Regions from separate parts of the Bradyrhizobium sp. CCBAU 53351 genome, predicted to be linked through region 1. Evidence: predicted binding sites of a transcription regulator. Region 1 holds the regulator's gene; each other region holds the start of a gene.
What was found. Region 1 encodes PhoB, which activates phosphate uptake and scavenging genes when phosphate is short. Its sites were predicted from a motif close to TGTCATNNANCTGTCAT; they were not measured.

Region 1 (3,188 bases):
ACGGCCTTCATCGGCCCGTCGGGCTGCGGCAAGTCCACGCTGCTGCGCATCTTCAACCGGATGTACGACCTCTATCCGGGACAGCGCGCCACCGGCCAGCTGTTGCTCGACCACACCAACATCCTCGACCCCAAGCTCGACCTCAACCTGCTGCGTGCCCGGGTCGGCATGGTGTTCCAGAAGCCGACGCCGTTCCCGATGACGATCTACGAGAACATCGCCTTCGGCATCCGCCTCTACGAGAAAATCTCGAAGTCCGAGATGGACGACCGGGTCGAGAAGGCGCTGCGCGGCGGCGCGCTGTGGAACGAGGTCAAGGACAAGCTCAACGCCTCCGGCCTGTCGCTGTCCGGCGGCCAGCAGCAGCGCCTCTGCATCGCCCGCACCGTCGCGGTGCGGCCTGAAGTGATCCTGTTCGACGAGCCCTGCTCGGCGCTCGATCCGATCTCGACCGCCAAGGTCGAGGAGCTGATCCAGGAATTGTCCGAGAACTACACGATCGCGATCGTCACCCACAACATGCAGCAGGCGGCGCGCGTCTCCGACAAGACCGCCTTCATGTATCTCGGCGAGCTGATCGAGTTCGACGACACCAGCAAGATCTTCACGTCGCCGAGCGATCGGCGTACGCAGGATTACATTACCGGCCGGTTCGGCTGAGGAGACGCAACATGGGTTCTGAACATACCGCAAAGGCTTTCGACACCGACCTCCAGGAGCTCACCCGCCTGGTCGCCGAGATGGGCGGAATCGCCGAGCGCATGATCGTCGATTCCGTCGGTGCGCTGATCCGCCGCGACGTCGCGCTCGGCCAGCGCGTCGTCACCATCGACGCCGATCTCGACGCACTGCAGAAGCGCATCGAGGAGCGCGCCGTGCTCACCATCGCCCGCCGCCAGCCGATGGCGGTGGATCTGCGCGAGATCGTCGGCGCCATGCGCGTTGCGACCGACCTCGAGCGCATCGGCGATCTCGCCAAGAACATGGGCAAGCGCGTCGCGGCGCTGGAGACCGACTTCCATCCGCTCAAGCTGTTCCGCGGCCTCGAGCACATGACCGACCTCGTGCAGCAGCAGGTCAAGTCGGTGCTGGATGCCTATGCCGCGCACGATCTGCCGGCGGCGATGGCGGTGTGGAAGGGCGACGAGGAAGTCGACGCGATCTGCACCTCGCTGTTCCGCGAGCTCCTCACCTACATGATGGAGGATCCGCGCAACATCTCGTTCTGCATCCATTTGATGTTCTGCGCCAAGAACATCGAGCGGATCGGCGACCACGCCACCAACATCGCCGAGACCGTGTTCTACATGATCGAGGGCCAGGCGATCACCGACAAGCGGCCGAAGGGCGACATGACGACTTTCGCCACGACGGTTCCGAATACCTGAAGACTTGAATAGCTGAAGACCTAAGGAGCGACGACACCATGGGCGCACGCATTATGGTGGTTGAGGACGAGGAAGCTCTCACCGAGCTTCTGCGTTACAACCTCGAAGGCGACGGCTATGACGTCGAGACGGTGATGCGCGGCGACGACGCCGACACCCGCCTCAAGGAGCACATTCCCGACCTGATCGTGCTCGACTGGATGCTGCCGGGCCTCTCGGGCATCGAACTGTGCCGGCGCCTGCGCACCCGGCCCGAGACCAAGCAGCTGCCGATCATCATGCTCACCGCGCGCGGCGAGGAGAGCGAGCGGGTGCGCGGCCTTGCGACCGGCGCCGACGACTACATCGTCAAGCCGTTCTCGGTGCCGGAGCTCTTGGCGCGCGTGAAGGGCCTCTTGCGGCGCGCCAGCCCCGAGCGGCTCGCCACAGTGCTGGCCTATGGCGACATCGAGCTCGACCGCGACAAGCGCCGCGTGGCGCGCTCGGGCCGCCCGATCGATCTCGGCCCGACCGAATATCGGCTTCTGGAGTTCTTCCTGGAGCATCCCGGCCGCGTGTTCTCGCGCGAGCAGCTGCTCGACAGCGTCTGGGGCCGCGACATCTATATCGACGAGCGCACCGTCGACGTCCATATCGGCCGCCTGCGCAAGCTGCTCAATCTCGGTCGCGAGCAGGACCCGATCCGCACCGTCCGCGGCGCCGGCTACGCGCTGGATGACCGCTTTGCGAAGGCTGAGCAGACGTAGGACCTGCTTCCGTAATCCAACAAAAAGCGCGCCAGCTGGCGCGCTTTTTCGTCTCGATGCCTGAGACCGTGTTTACCGCGGGCCCGGCTTCGCCGGTGCGCGCCGGCGATCCGCTGCCGGCTGATACGCCACGCGCGAATGCTGGGCGCAGTAGGGCAGGCCGGACAGCGCCTTGCCGCCGCAGAAGAAGAAATCCGGGCTCGAGGGATCGCCGACCGGCCAGTGGCAAGTCGCCTCGTTAAGCTCGAGCAGCGACAGCCGCTGGCTCATCGGCACCACGTTGTCATAGGTGACCGGTTCGGCCTCGACCTCGACCTCGAAGGCCTGCGCCAGTGCGGTATTGCCGCGCGCAATGGGGCGGGTCACCCGCATCATGTGCTGCGCCGGGCGTGCCTTGCGCGGCCGCGGCGCGGCCGACGAAGGGCTCTTGGCGCGGCCGGACAGGCCGAGCCTGTGCACTTTGCCGATCACGGCATTGCGGGTCACATTGCCGAGCTCTGCTGCGATCTGGCTGGCCGACAATCCGGCCTCCCAGAGCTTTTTCAGCTGCTCGACGCGATCGTCGGACCAGGTCAAAACCGTCATTGCACCCTTTCCCTCGCTGCGCTTCTGCCATCCTGGCGGTCCGTGCGGCGAATGCCTAAGCCTCAAAAACCCGTGCCGTCAGAATCCCTTAAGGCTCGCCGGGCGCGCTACTCGCGCCCGAACGTTTACGCCGGTACATGAGGACTCTTGGGATCAGAACTGTTGCACGAGATGTCGTATCTGACAGCCCAAACGCTACAATATGGCGTGACTCACGCGCAAGAGTCCGCCGACTCGCTTCCACATGTTCCGTGGTGTAAAACCCGCAAAATCGCCACCGCAAGACTACGGAATCTGCGTTTCCCGAGGCTTTCGGGCGGCATTGACACCCGTTTCACCAGGCCTAAGATAGTCCCGCGTGCCGCCCTTAAAAGGCGGCACGTTTCGTTTTCCGGGCCGGTCAATGGTGCGTTGCGCAATGCACGCCTCACACCGTCCGCAACATCAAGTGACCGTCATGACTAACAGC
Region 2 (3,188 bases), 2.9 Mb from region 1:
CGCCTTGAGGTCGAACAGTCCGCCGAAGCCGCCGATCTCGGCGTCGGCGCCGGGCCGCGCCGTGGCGCGCACCATCGGCTTGATCAGATCGACCAAGCGGTTGCCCGCGTCGATATCGACGCCTGAATCGGCGTAAGTGAGGCCGTTTTTGCGGTCGGTCATGCCCGATTTCCAGTGGGTTTGCGGCTGGTTACGTCGAATTCCGGGGACGCGCAATGGCTCGCATGGCGCACCGCCATATACTATGTAGAGATATCAACCGGTTCAGCCTCCCGAGAGGCCGGATTCGAGGTCAGACCGGGTGCCGGGAAGCGCTTTCGTGAGTATTCCGAACATCATTACCCTGGGCCGCATCATGCTGGTCCCGATCATCGTCTGGGCCATCGTATCGAGCCAAATGGAGGTCGCGTTCGCCGTCTTCCTGATCGCCGGTATCAGCGATGCCGTGGACGGCTTCCTGGCCAAGCGCTTCAACATGACGAGCGAGCTCGGCGCCCTGCTCGATCCGCTCGCGGACAAGGCCCTGCTGGTCTCGATCTACATGGCGCTGGGGATCTGGGGGGCGATTCCGCGCTGGATCGTGATCCTGGTGGTCTCGCGCGACATCATGATCGTCGCCGCCGTGATCGTGTCCTGGCTGTTCGACCGGCCCGTCGAGATGAAGCCGTCGAAAGTGTCCAAGCTCAACACCGTTGCGCAAGTGGCGTTCGCGGCGCTGGTGCTGGCGGCGCTTGCCTTCGGCTTCAAGCCGGCTCCTTATGATATCATCCTGATGGGCCTCGTCACGGTCTTCACGCTCTCCTCGGTGTCGCTCTATCTCGTCGAGTGGCTGCGGCACATGAGCACGATCGAGGCCAAGTAAGAGCAGACCAAGTGAGAGGAGAAGCGGCCGCGCAAAAGGCCAACTCCGCTCGATCAAGTCGCATTCTTCAAACGGGCCGGCGCGCCGGCATGGAGCAAAGCAAGCGTGGCAGGCCGCGTCCATCCCCGACAATTGGCGTTTTCGCTTCCGCATGCGGAAAGCCTCAGCCGGGACAATTTCCTTGAAGGCCCCGCCAACGCGGCTGGTCTGGCCCTGATCGAGCGCTGGCCGGAATGGCCGAACCGGATCATGTGGCTGGCCGGCCCGGAAGGCAGCGGCAAGAGCCACCTCGCCGCGATCTGGGCCGAAATGTCGGGGGCACGCTCGACCGTCGCCAACGCCCTGACGGCCGCAGGCGTGCCGGGCGCGCTCGCCACCGGCGCGCTGGTGGTCGAGGATATCAGGGCCAAGGACTTCGACGAACGCGCCCTCTTCCACCTGATGAACCTCGCCCGCGAGGACGGCGCCTATGTGCTGTTCACCGGACGCGAGGTGCCGGCCGCGCTGGAGATCGAGCTTCGCGACCTGCGCTCGCGTCTGCGCGCCGTGCCTGTTGTCACGCTGCTGCCGCCCGACGACCAGCTCTTCCGCGGCCTGATCGTCAAATTCTGCGCCGACCGCCAGCTCAATGTGGACGAGAGCGTGGTCGGCTACCTCGCCACCCGCCTGGAGCGGTCCTCGGCCGCGGCCCGCCAGGCCGTGGAACTGCTCGACAGCGAGGCCCTGCGGCTCGGCCGTCCCGTCACCAGGGCGCTGGCCGCGGAGCTGCTCCGGGACGCCTGACCCCGGTCTGCCCCGCTCCAAGGGCGGGGCGAAGCCCGCTTGACGCAGCCAAGCGGCGGAACATCAATGTCATCGAAACGTCATCGCTCTAACACATGCTCCCGCAGGTTTTGCGCATAGATCGCAAAGTGAGGCGAGACAGGATGGACCGGCTTCTGATGGACTCTGCGCAAGCTATTGAAACTAAAGAAAAAGCCCCGGAAGCCGAAGGCCCGCCGGCAATCGCGTCGAGCCCCGAACGGTTCATCAATCGCGAGCTCTCCTGGCTGCATTTCAACCGCCGCGTCCTGGAGGAATCGGTCAATCCCAGCCACCCCATGCTCGAGCGGGTACGATTCCTGTCGATTTCCGCGAATAATCTCGACGAGTTCTTCATGGTCCGGGTCGCCGGCATCAAGGCGCAGATCCGCGAGGGCATCGCCGAACGCAGCCCCGACGGGCTGACGCCATCCGAGCAGCTCGCCCTGATCAACCGCACCGTCTCCGAACTCGCCTCCGACCAGCAGGCGATCTGGCGCGACCTGCGCGGCACGCTGGCCGATGTCGGCATCGTGCTGGTGGACGGCAAGGACGTCACCAAGGCGGAACGGACCTGGATCGAGGATTACTTCCTCAACAACGTGTTCCCGCTGCTGACGCCGCTGGCGATCGACCCGGCGCACCCCTTCCCGTTCATCCCGAGCCTCGGCTTCACCATCGCGCTCCAGCTCACGCGCGCCGCCGACGGCAGGCAGATGAACGCGCTGATCCGCATGCCCGGCAAGATCGACCGCTTCATCCGCCTGCCGTCCGAGGGCAAGACCGTTCGGCTGATCTCGCTGGAGCAGGCCACCGCCCTGTTCATCAACCGCCTGTTCCCCGGCTACAATCTGCACGGCCAGGGCGCCTTCCGGATCATCCGCGACTCCGAGCTCGAAATCGAGGAAGAGGCCGAAGACCTCGTCCGCCTGTTCGAGACCGCGCTGAAGCGCCGCCGCCGCGGGTCGGTGATCCGGCTCGAGATCGACGCCAAGATGCCGGAGCAGCTGCGCAGCTTCGTCCAGCACGCGCTCTCGGCCGCCGACGACGAGGTCTTCCTGGTCGACGGCGTGCAGGCGATGAACGAGCTCTCCCAGCTCACCCGCCTCGACCGCCCCGACCTCGAATTCACACCTTACGTACCCCGCCACCCCGAGCGCGTCCGCGAGCACGGCGGCGACATCTTTGCCGCGATCCGTCAGAAGGACCTCGTCGTCCATCACCCCTACGAATCCTTCGACGTCGTGGTGCAGTTCCTGCAGCAGGCCGCGCGCGACCCCGACGTCGTCGCGATCAAGCAGACGCTCTACCGCACCTCCAACAACTCGCCGATCGTGCGCACGCTCGCCGAAGCCGCCGAGGCCGGAAAATCGGTCACCGCGCTGATCGAGCTGAAGGCGCGCTTCGACGAGGAAGCCAACATCCGCTGGGCGCGCGACCTCGAACGCGCCGGCGTGCAGGTCGTCTACGGCTTCCTCGAGCTGAAGACGCACGCCAAGCTCTCGATGGTGGTGCGCCGCGAGGG
Region 3 (3,188 bases), 2.8 Mb from region 1:
CGAGAATCCGACGCTGGTCCGCGCCTTCGGCGTCAACGTGCCGCGCATGATCACGCTCACTTACGGCCTCGGCGTCGGTCTCGCCGCGCTGGCCGGCGTTCTTTCGGCGCCGATCAACCAGGTGCGGCCGCTGATGGGCGCCGACCTCATCATCGTCGTGTTCGCGGTGGTGGTGATCGGCGGCATGGGATCGATCATGGGCTCCATCATCACCGGCTTCGCGCTCGGGGTGATCGAGGGGCTGACCAAATATTTCTACCCTGAGGCCTCCAACACCGTCGTGTTCGTGCTGATGGTGCTGGTGCTCCTGGTGAAGCCAACGGGATTGACGGGAAGGGCGGCCTGATATGACAACCCTGACGGACGACACGCTGCAGGCAACCCCGCGCGCGATGCGCGACGAGATGATTGTTTTCGTGGTGATGGCGCTGCTGCTGGCATCGGTGCCATTCACGGGCGTCTACCCGTTCTTCGTGATGCAGGCGCTGTGCTTTGCGTTGCTCGCCTGCGCCTTCAACCTCTTGATCGGCTACGGCGGCCTGCTGTCGTTCGGCCACGCGATGTTCATGGGGACCGCCGGCTATTGCAGCGCGCATGCGCTGAAGGTGTGGGCGCTGCCGCCCGAGCTCGGCATCCTCGTCGGCATCGCCGCGGCTTTCGTGCTCTCGCTCATCACGGGCTTCATCTCGATCCGCCGCCAGGGCATCTACTTCTCGATGATCACGCTGGCGCTGTCGCAGCTCTTGTACTTCATCTACCTCCAGGCCCCCTTCACCCACGGCGAGGACGGCATCCAGGGCATCCCGCAGGGGCGCATGTTCGGCATCTTCGATCTGTCCAAGCCGACGGTGCTGTATTACGTCGTGCTGGTCGGGTTCCTCGCCGGCTTCCTCCTGATCTTCCGCATCATCAACTCGCCGTTCGGCGAGGTCCTGAAGGCGATCCGCGAGAACGAGCCGCGGGCGATCTCGCTCGGCTACCGGACCGACCAGTACAAGTTCCTGGCCTTCGTGCTGTCAGGCACGCTGGCCGGTTTTGCCGGTGCGCTGAAGGTATTCGTGGCGCAGAACGCCTCGCTCACCGACGTCCATTGGACGATGTCCGGTGAGGTCGTGCTGATGACGCTGGTCGGCGGCCTCGGCACAATCTTCGGCCCCGTGGTCGGCGCCTTCGTGATCATTGCCATGCAGCAATATCTGGCGGGTTTCGGCCAATGGGTGACGGTGATCCAGGGCTCGATCTTCGTGATCTGCGTGCTTACCTTCCGCCGCGGCGTGATCGGTGAAATCGCGCATTACTTCCGGCGATCGCTCTAAGTCATTGATTTAAAGTCAATTTACTTGTCGCGTGAAAGCGGTGGATGATCCGGCTCCGCGGGCGTGAGATGACACGCGCGCGGATCGAAAATGGTCTATGACAGTTTCATGACGGCCCCCTCGGGCCGGGCCATTTCCAACCGGTAGCCTATCCCCATGATGCGATGGTTTCGCGCTTTCCTGCCCAAGGAAGAACGGTTCTTCGACCTGTTCGACCGACATGCCCAGACGGTGATCCAGGGTTCGATCGCGCTTCAGGGCATGCTCAACGGGGGCGAGGAAACGCCGGTCTACTGCCAGCGCGTCAACCAGTTCGAGAACGACGCCGACAACATCACCCGCGAGGTGCTGACGGCGGTGCGCCGCACCTTCATCACCCCGTTCGACCGGGGTGACATCAAGAACCTCATTACCTCGCTGGACGACGCCATCGACCAGATGCAGCAGACCGCCAAGGCCGTGATGCTGTTCGAGGTCCGCAGCTTCGAGCCGCCGATGCGTGAGATCGGCGGACTTCTGATCGAATGCGCCAATCTGGTCGGCCGTGCGCTGCCGCTGATGCAATCGATCGGCCCGAACGTGGCGATGCTGACCGCGATCACGGAAGAGCTGGGCAAGCTGGAAGGCCGTGTCGACGATCTCCACGACATCGGGCTGAAGGAGCTGTTTCTCAAGCATCGCGACGGCAATGCGATGGACTTCATCGTCGGCGTCGAGATCTATGATCATTTGGAGAAGGTGGCCGACCGTTTCGACGACGTTGCGAACGAGATCAACAGCATCGTCATCGAGCAAGTGTAAGGCAGGATTGCTGTGGACGCCGCGTTGGGTCTTCCCATCCTGGTCGGCTTGATCGCCGTCGCGCTGCTGTTCGACTTCCTGAACGGCCTGCACGATGCCGCCAATTCGATCGCGACCATCGTCTCGACCCGCGTGTTGCGGCCGCAATTCGCGGTGTTCTGGGCCGCGTTCTTCAATTTCGTCGCCTTCATGGTGTTCGGGCTGCACGTCGCCCAGACCATCGGCACGGGCATCATCGATCCCGCGATCGTCGACGCCCAGGTGATCTTCGCGGCACTGGTCGGCGCCATCGTCTGGAACCTCGTGACCTGGGCGCTCGGCATCCCATCCTCGTCGTCGCATGCGCTGATCGGCGGGTTATTCGGTGCGGGCGTGGCCAAAGCCGGGATCTCCGCGGCGGTCTGGAGCGGATTGTCCAAGACGGTCATTGCGATCGTGCTGTCTCCGCTCGTCGGCTTCGTGCTTGCGATGGTGCTGGTTGCAATCGTGTCCTGGGCGTCGGTGCGCTCGACGCCATTCGCAGTCGATCGCGCCTTCCGCATCCTGCAATTCGCCTCGGCCTCGCTCTATTCGCTCGGCCATGGCGGCAACGACGCGCAGAAGACCATGGGCATCATCGCCGTGCTGCTCTATTCGCAGGGCCATCTCGGCGGCGAATTCTTTGTTCCCTTCTGGGTGGTGCTGTCGTGCCAGGCGGCGATGGCGATGGGCACCTTGATGGGCGGCTGGCGCATCGTCCGCACAATGGGCCTGCGCATTACCAAACTGACGCCGATGCAGGGCTTTTGCGCCGAGACGGGGGGGGCCGCGACCCTGTTCATGGCGACCTTCCTCGGGGTTCCCGTCTCGACCACCCACACCATCACCGGCGCGATCGTCGGCGTCGGCGCCGCCCGCCGCCTCTCGGCGGTGCGCTGGAACGTCGCCAGCTCGATCGTCTATGCCTGGGTCATCACGATGCCGGCGTCTGCCATCGTCGCGGCGCTGACCTGGTGGGCGGTCAAGATCTTCGTCAAGTAACGAGCTTCAGCCCGACGATCCCGGCGACGATCAGGCCGATGCTGGCAAGAC
Region 4 (3,188 bases), 1.9 Mb from region 1:
AGTACTGCCCGCCGGCGGTGCCGAGATAGGAGCGGAAGCAGAAACCTTCGTCGGACAGCGCCAGCGGCCGGTCCGGATTGCCCTCGCCCGAGGCGATGCTGTCGCCGAGGCCGGCGACGAAGACGTCGCGGACCTGGATCTCGGTCTGGACCTTCTGAGTCGGATCGGAGCCGGAGGAGACATCGACGGTCGCGACCGTCGGCTTGCCGTAGCGGACACGCAAATTGATCGGCTCGGCGCAATCGAAGGTCGATTGTTGCGGGCCGTCGCCGTCGTCGAACGACCAGGCGCAGATGGCGCCGACCGGCACCGCGCCGACGAGGCGTACGGTGACGGGATGGTCGATCGGGGTGAGGTAGTTTTCCTTGGTGTTGTCGCGGGTGCAGGGCTGGTTGACGCGGCCCTGGAGGTCGATGCAGAGGCGGTTGACCATGTTGCGGGCCCAGCCGCGGCCTTCGCTCTGCTGCTCCAGCGATTGTTCTGCGGCGAGGATGTTGCGGTTACGCGCATTCTCGACATGGAGCAGGAAGTCGCGCTCCTCGCGGAACAGCCGGAAGCGATTACGTACCTCCCAACTGATCTGCAGCGTGCCGGCATCCTGGGCGGCGGCGCGTTCGGCCGGCAAAACGGTCAAAAGCCCGGCCAGCAGCAGGGCGCCGGCGGAGAGGGTACGAAGGAATACAGGGATCATGGCCCGCGTCTTCAACGGCAAAGTTGAGGCGGAAATAAGAGAGCATTGCGCCGCCGCCCGCAACCCTTTGGTCCGGGCCGACCATTTCAGCGCTTATTGGCCTGCCGCAGCAACCGCTCGCGCTCCATGGGCGTCACCTCCTTGGGCAGATTGGCCTGGGCACAGGCCTCCGCCAGCCGCCGCCGCTCCTGCCAGGGCTCCACCACGTTCATCCAGAGCTCGCGGGTGCCCATGATGGAGATGGCAAGGCCGAACGGGATCACGAAATAGAGAATGCGAAACACCAGGAGCGTCGCCAGGAGCTGCTCGCGGCCGAATTCGGGCAGCGCCAGCAGCATGGCGGCGTCGAACACCCCGATCGAGCCGGGCGCATGGCTGGCGAAGCCGAGCAGCGTCGCCAGGATGAACACCACGGCGAGCGACATGAAGTCGATCGGCGGGTTGGCCGGCATCAGGAGGTACATCGCCGTGGCGCAGAAGCCGAGATCGACCACCCCGATCAGGATCTGCACCAGGGTCAGCGGCGCGGAAGGCAGCACCACCTTCCAGCCCTTCTGGCCGAGCTCGCGTCGCTTCTCGCCCATGCAGAGCCAGACCAGATAGGCGCCGATCGAGGCGAGGCCGCCAAGCGCGATCAGCCGGTTGATCGACGACGGCAGCTGATCCATCGAGGACGCCGCATCCGGATGGATCGCCATGCCGATCGAGAGCACGAAGATGTTACCTAGCCAGAAGGTCAGGCCCGACAGGAAGCAGATCTTGGCGACGTCGATCGCGTTCAAGCCGTAGTCCGAATAGATCCGGAAGCGGATCGCGCCCCCGGTGAACACGGTGGCGCCGATGTTGTGGCCGATCGAATAGGACGTGAAGCTGGAGAGCGCCGCGATGCGATAGGGCACGTGCTTCTTGCCGATCGTTCGCAGTGCAAAAAAATCGTAGAAGGTCAGCGTACAGAACGCGAAAAACACGCAGATCGCCGCCAGCCCGATGCTCCCGCGGGGGATCTCGGTTAACGCAGTCAGGATGACCCCGGTATCGATGCCCTTGAGGGTCCGCACCAGCGTGGTGATCGCGAAAGCGATGATGAAGATGCTCGCGGCAACGCCAAGGCGTCGCCAGCCGATCCATCTCTTGAAGCCGCGTTTCAGCGCGGGCAGCAGTCCGTGCATTCATCCTCCCGGCGGGGGGCAAGACCGACCGGGCCAGGCATTGGCCAGTCGGGTGTGATCATGGCCAAAGGCGGGCATCGATCGCTCGGCATGATCCAGCTCATTTAAGGCAAAAACAGCGGCTTGTGCAGCCCTTGACAACAAGAGGTTCTGCGCTGGACCGGCCACTTTGTCATACGTGGTTCACATCGGAGGCGCGTTAAGCAGGCGCGTTAAGCATATGAGTCGTGAAACCGGCCCGGCTCGTGCGTTCGTATGGGCCCCATGATCTCAGGTCCCGGCGCCGGCCGCATTGTTCCAGCGCAAGCCTTACGGGTCTTTTTTGGAACGTCGATGCCGGGCGCTCGTTGGGCCCCATCAGCAACCGAGCATGGCGGAATAAGCGGCTTTTCGTGCAAGCCGCGGCCTTCGTGTTCCAAAAACCGGAAGAGGACGGACGATGGGACTGTTCACAAAAGACATCAAGACCATGAATGACCTGTTCGTGCACCAGCTTCAGGACATCTATTACGCCGAGCAGCAATTGACCAAGGCGCTGCCGAAGATGGCGAGCAAGGCCACGGATCCACAGCTGAAACAGGGCTTTTTGACGCACCTCGAGGAGACCAAGGAGCACGTCAAGCGGCTCGAGGAAGTGTTCAAGATGCATGGCGTCCCCGTGAAGGCGGTCGACTGTCCGGCGATCGACGGCATCATCGAGGAAGCCGACGAGACCGCCGGCGAAGTCGCCGACAAGGCGGTGCTCGATGCCGCGCTGATCAACGCGGCACAGGCCGCCGAACATTACGAGATCGTGCGCTACGGCAGCCTGATCGCCTGGGCCAAGCAGCTCGGCCGCAACGATTGCGCCAGCGTGCTCGCCAAGACGCTCGAGGAGGAAAAGGCGACCGACAAGAAGCTGACGACGCTCGCCGAGAGCAAGGTGAATTTGCGCGCGGCGAGCTGATGCAAGGCCAACCATGATTGGCGCCGCGCGGTGGTCCGCGCGGCGCTTCACGTTTAACATCATTATTCGGTCGGTCTCGAAGCATGACCGCGGGCTAAAGGCGTATATGTCGCAGGGGGCTGCAATCGAGGTGCAGCATGCGAGCCAACACCATCAAATATGAAACCTTCGACGGCAGGGCCGACACGCCACGCGCGGGCTCGGCTCTTGCGACTTCTCTCACGCTGGCTGCAATGAGCCTCGGCTATGGCGTGGTGCAGCTCGACGTCACCATCGTCAACACGGCACTCGATGCGATGGGCCGGGCGCTCGGCGGCGGCGTCCCCGAACTGCAATGGGTGGTCAGCGCCTACACTATCGCGTTTGCCGCCTTCATCCTGAC

Region 2: the regulator PhoB is predicted to act here: its motif matches at 1,713-1,729, upstream of XH83_RS19535 (RNA degradosome polyphosphate kinase).
Region 3: the regulator PhoB is predicted to act here: its motif matches at 1,414-1,430, upstream of XH83_RS19970 (DUF47 domain-containing protein).
Region 4: the regulator PhoB is predicted to act here: its motif matches at 2,031-2,047, upstream of XH83_RS24510 (YbhN family protein).

What each region holds. Positions count from the first base shown of each region.
Region 1 covers NZ_CP030059.1:7,071,289-7,074,476, reverse strand. Annotated here, with positions in the region: gene pstB (phosphate ABC transporter ATP-binding protein PstB) at 1-660, shown strand, start outside; gene phoU (phosphate signaling complex protein PhoU) at 672-1,388, shown strand; gene phoB (phosphate regulon transcriptional regulator PhoB) at 1,427-2,134, shown strand; gene XH83_RS33740 (GcrA family cell cycle regulator) at 2,207-2,719, opposite strand; gene XH83_RS33735 (aspartate aminotransferase family protein) at 3,177-3,188, shown strand, end outside.
Region 2 covers NZ_CP030059.1:4,135,177-4,138,364, forward strand. Annotated here, with positions in the region: gene purM (phosphoribosylformylglycinamidine cyclo-ligase) at 1-162, opposite strand, end outside; gene XH83_RS19525 (CDP-alcohol phosphatidyltransferase family protein) at 320-862, shown strand; gene XH83_RS19530 (DnaA ATPase domain-containing protein) at 968-1,645, shown strand; gene XH83_RS19535 (RNA degradosome polyphosphate kinase) at 1,804-3,188, shown strand, end outside.
Region 3 covers NZ_CP030059.1:4,226,999-4,230,186, reverse strand. Annotated here, with positions in the region: gene XH83_RS19980 (branched-chain amino acid ABC transporter permease) at 1-346, shown strand, start outside; gene XH83_RS19975 (branched-chain amino acid ABC transporter permease) at 348-1,316, shown strand; gene XH83_RS19970 (DUF47 domain-containing protein) at 1,473-2,117, shown strand; gene XH83_RS19965 (inorganic phosphate transporter) at 2,130-3,137, shown strand; gene sugE (quaternary ammonium compound efflux SMR transporter SugE) at 3,130-3,188, opposite strand, start outside.
Region 4 covers NZ_CP030059.1:5,148,089-5,151,276, reverse strand. Annotated here, with positions in the region: gene XH83_RS24515 (hypothetical protein) at 1-691, opposite strand, end outside; gene XH83_RS24510 (YbhN family protein) at 778-1,860, opposite strand; gene XH83_RS24505 (ferritin-like domain-containing protein) at 2,300-2,806, shown strand; partial or broken gene XH83_RS24500 (MFS transporter) at 2,944-3,188, shown strand, end outside.